DNA from 2 places in the Methylobacterium sp. E-016 genome. Region 1 is predicted to be linked to the other one. Evidence: predicted binding sites of a transcription regulator. Region 1 holds the regulator's gene; the other holds the start of a gene.
What was found. The regulator HrcA, encoded in region 1, represses chaperone genes, less so after heat shock. The targets are predictions, from matches to a motif close to GTTAGCACTCNCNNNNNGNGAGTGCTAAC.

Region 1 (2,196 bases):
CGAGCCGGAGCAGCGCGAGCAGCTCGTCCTCCGAGAACGGCTTGCCCTCGGCGGTGCCCTGAACCTCGACGAGGCCGCCGGTGCCGGTGATGACGAAGTTGGCGTCGGTCTCGGCGCCCGAATCCTCGGCGTAGTCGAGGTCGAGCACGGCGGCGCCCTTGACGATGCCGCAGGAGATGGCGGCGACGTGGTCGCGCAGCGGGTCGACCGAAATCATCGAGCGGGCGCGCATCCAGGCGAAGCACTCGTGCAGCGCGACCCAGGCGCCGGTGATCGATGCCGTGCGGGTGCCGCCATCGGCCTGGATCACGTCGCAGTCGACGGTGATCTGCTTCTCGCCCATCGCCGGCAAGTTGGTGACGGCGCGCAGAGATCGCCCGATCAGCCGCTGGATTTCCTGCGTCCGGCCCGAGGGCTTGCCGGAATTGACCTCGCGGCGGGTGCGCTCGTGCGTGGCGCGCGGCAGCATGGCGTACTCCGCCGTGATCCAGCCCTTGCCGGAGCCGCGCAGCCAGTGCGGCCCGCGCTCCTCCAGCGAGGCGGTGCACAGGACCCGGGTCTCGCCGAAGGTCACGAGGCAGGAGCCCTCCGCGTAGCGGGCGACCGAGCGCTCGAGCGTGACCTTGCGCAACTCGTCGGCCGCGCGCTTCGAAGGCCGCATGCGGCGTTCTCCTGATTCCCGAATTCGAGCGGGGTGCTTAGGCTGCGCCGCCACACGCGGCAACCCGAAGCGCCCGAGCGCCGTATGAGAAGCCCATGGATTGATCCGCAGGCTTTAGCGGGACACAATCATCGGCCAGGAACCGCGCGTGACCGAGTTTTCCCGACCCTTCTCCCAACCGCCGCAGGCGCAGGCCCTCGCCGCGCTGAACGAGCGTGCCCGCGAGATCTTCCGGCAGATCGTCGAGGGCTATCTCTCCACCGGCGAGCCGATGGGATCGCGCAACCTCGCGCGCATCCTGCCCATGACCCTGTCGCCGGCCTCGATCCGCAACGTGATGTCCGACCTGGAGCAGTCCGGGCTGATCTTCGCGCCGCACACCTCCGCCGGGCGCCTGCCGACCGAGCTGGGCCTGCGCTTCTTCGTCGACGCGATGCTCGAGCTCGGCAATGTCGGCCGCGAGGAGCAGGAGCGGATCGAGGCGCAGATGCGGGCGGCGGCCTCGCGGCACACCTTCGATTCGGCGCTGGCCGAGGCGTCGAGCCTGCTCTCGGGCATCTCGCGCGGAGCCGGCGTGGTGCTGACGACCAAAACCAACGTGCAGCTCAAGCACATCGAGTTCGTGCGGCTCGATCCGGCACGCGCCCTGGTGGTGCTCGTCTCCGACGACGGCTCGGTCGAGAACCGCCTGCTCGACCTGCCGCCGGGCCTGCCGGCGAGCGCGCTGCAGGAGGCGTCGAACTACCTCAACGCCCGCCTGCACGGCCGCACCCTCGGCGGCCTGCGCGCCGAGATCGAGGCGGGCCGCCAGGCCATGAAGCGCGAGCTCGACGCGATCACCGAGCGCCTGGTCGATGCGGGCCTCGCCGTGTCCGTCGGCCCGAGCGAGGCCCGCCAGCTCATCGTGCGCGGGCAGGCCAACCTGCTCGACGACCTCCGCGCGATCGAGGACCTCGAGCGGATGCGGCTGCTGTTCTCGGACCTCGAGACGCAGAAGGACGTGATCGACCTGCTCGCCCGCGCCGAGGGCGGCGACGGGGTGCGGATCTTCATCGGCTCGGAGAACAAGCTGTTCTCGCTCTCCGGCTCGTCGCTGATCGCGGCGCCGTTCCGCGACGGCTCGCAGACCATCGTCGGCGTCGTCGGCGTGATCGGCCCGACGCGCCTGAACTACGCCCGCATCGTGCCGATGGTCGACTACACGGCGCGGGTCGTCTCGCGGATGCTCGACCGCGGGACGTAGGGCCGGGGCCGCTCGCCCGATGCGCCGCCGCGCCCCTCGGTTGGCGCGGGATGTCGGCTCGCGAAGCACATCGGGAGAGGGGGAGCGCCGTATCCGGACGACGCACCCGCCTCTCCCGACCCTTGCCGCCACGAGGCCCACCCTCCCCCGCAGAGGAGGGAGGGCAGGCCGGCGCGGGTTTTCGCCTCAGCCGCGGATCACGTCCACGATCTGGTAGGTGTCCGGATCGACGATGACGATGTCGTCGTCCACGAGGACGTAGCTGTAATCCTCGTATTCCGGTGCCAGCTCG
Region 2 (2,196 bases), on a different contig from region 1:
GACTCGATGTCCCGGCGGATCGTTTCGAAGCGCGCATCGGTCTCCTCCTGGGCCAGCACCTGCTCGCAGGCTCCGGCGACGAAGGGCACGATGCGCTCGAGGCCGAGCAGGCTCGCCCGGATCTTGCCGAGCACCTTCCCGCGGCGGGCGATGCCCCGCAGGATGCGCTTCAGCGCCAGGTCGCGGCGGCGCGGCGGGGCCTTCTCGTCGGATTTCGACGGTCGGGCGCGCACGTCGAAGTCGAAGATCCGCGTCGAGAGGCCGTCGAGCTCGGCGCCCATGTCCTCGAGCGCATCGGCGAGGCTGTCGACCAGCTCCTCCATCAGCAGCAGGAAGACCTCGATCCCGGTCTTGGCGACCTCCCCCTCGTCGATCCGCTTGCGCACCTCGGTGAAGGCGCGGAGCTCGTGGAAGCGCACGGTGACGAGGTGGTCCGGCGTCAGGACGAAGCCGAGCGGCTTGAGCAGCGAGTCGGTGCTCTCGAAGGTCACCATCGGCGTCGAGAGCGACAGGCCGTTCTTCAGCCGGCGCAGGCGGCTGGAGCTCTCGACCTCGGACAGCGCCTTGCGCGAGGGCACGCGGATGCCGGTGGCCTCCTCCACCGCCCGGGCCTCCTCGGGGGTCGGATCGTTGAGGTCGATCCACACGGTCTGGGTCGGGACGGCGGCGCGACCGCGGGTGTCGCTCGGCGCGAGCGCGCCCTCGGGGCCGTGCAGGCTGAGCATGAAAGGGAATTCCGTCGGCGCTTGCGATGAGGGAGAGAAACCCGGCGCGCGACGGCCGCCGCGGGGTGCGACAGACTTGACTCGCCAAGGGGCCGCCGCTATCTCGCCCGCAGCCTTGGCACTCATCTTCCACGAGTGCTAACGGCCAGGGTTGGACGCGGGTCTCCGCGGCATCAACGCCGATTTGCGAATTCAAACAAGAGGGCAGCTCATGAAGTTCCGTCCGCTGCACGACCGGGTCGTCGTCCGCCGCATCGAAGGCGAAGAGAAGACCAAGGGCGGCATCATCATCCCCGACACCGCCAAGGAGAAGCCGCAGGAAGGCGAGATCGTCGCCGTCGGCCCGGGCGCCCGCGACGAGGCCGGCCGCATCAACGCGCTCGACGTCAAGGCCGGCGACCGCGTCCTGTTCGGCAAGTGGTCGGGCACCGAGGTCAAGATCGACGGTCAGGATCTCCTGATCATGAAGGAATCCGACATCATGGGCGTCGTCGCCTGAGGTCTTCGGACACCTGACGTAACCGCCCTTCGAGGCCCGCCCGGGTCTTGGGGCTTCTCCACCAACGAAAAGGAATCCTGCACATGGCAGCGAAAGACGTTCGTTTCTCCTCCGACGCGCGCGACAAGATGCTCCGCGGCGTCGACATCCTCGCGGATGCCGTCAAGGTGACGCTCGGCCCGAAGGGCCGCAACGTCGTGATCGAGAAGAGCTTCGGCGCGCCGCGCATCACCAAGGACGGCGTCACCGTCGCCAAGGAGATCGAGCTCTCCGACAAGTTCGAGAACATGGGCGCCCAGATGGTGCGCGAAGTGGCCTCGAAGACCAACGACATCGCCGGTGACGGCACCACCACCGCGACCGTGCTCGCCCAGGCGATCGTCCGCGAAGGCGCCAAGTACGTCGCCGCCGGCATGAACCCGATGGACCTGAAGCGCGGCATCGACCTCGCCACGGCCGCCGCGGTCAAGGACATCATCGCGCGCTCCAAGAAGGTCGCCTCGTCCGAGGAGGTCGCCCAGGTCGGCACGATCTCGTCGAACGGCGACAAGGAAATCGGCGAGATGATCGCCCACGCGATGCAGAAGGTCGGCAACGAGGGTGTCATCACCGTCGAGGAAGCCAAGACCGCCGAGACCGAGCTCGACGTCGTCGAGGGCATGCAGTTCGACCGCGGCTACCTGTCCCCGTACTTCATCACGAACGCGGAGAAGATGGTCGCCGAGCTCGAGGACCCCTACATCCTCATCCACGAGAAGAAGCTGTCGTCGCTCCAGGCGATGCTGCCGGTGCTCGAGGCCGTGGTGCAGACCGGCAAGCCGCTGGTCATCATCGCCGAGGACATCGAGGGCGAGGCGCTCGCCACCCTCGTGGTCAACAAGCTGCGCGGCGGCCTGAAGGTCGCGGCCGTGAAGGCGCCGGGCTTCGGCGATCGCCGCAAGGCGATGCTTGAGGACATCGCGATCCTCACGC

Region 2: a site for HrcA is predicted at 840-868, ahead of groES (co-chaperone GroES). Genes of this name have one in related genera too.

The regions. Positions count from the first base shown of each region.
Region 1 is NZ_JAKSYF010000116.1:72,065-74,260, forward strand. Features, by position in the region: gene rph (ribonuclease PH) at 1-661, opposite strand, end outside; gene hrcA (heat-inducible transcriptional repressor HrcA) at 810-1,904, shown strand; gene MKK68_RS15415 (DUF1236 domain-containing protein) at 2,091-2,196, opposite strand, start outside.
Region 2 is NZ_JAKSYF010000040.1:11,569-13,764, reverse strand. Features, by position in the region: gene MKK68_RS02550 (magnesium transporter CorA family protein) at 1-725, opposite strand, end outside; gene groES (co-chaperone GroES) at 937-1,224, shown strand; gene groL (chaperonin GroEL) at 1,308-2,196, shown strand, end outside.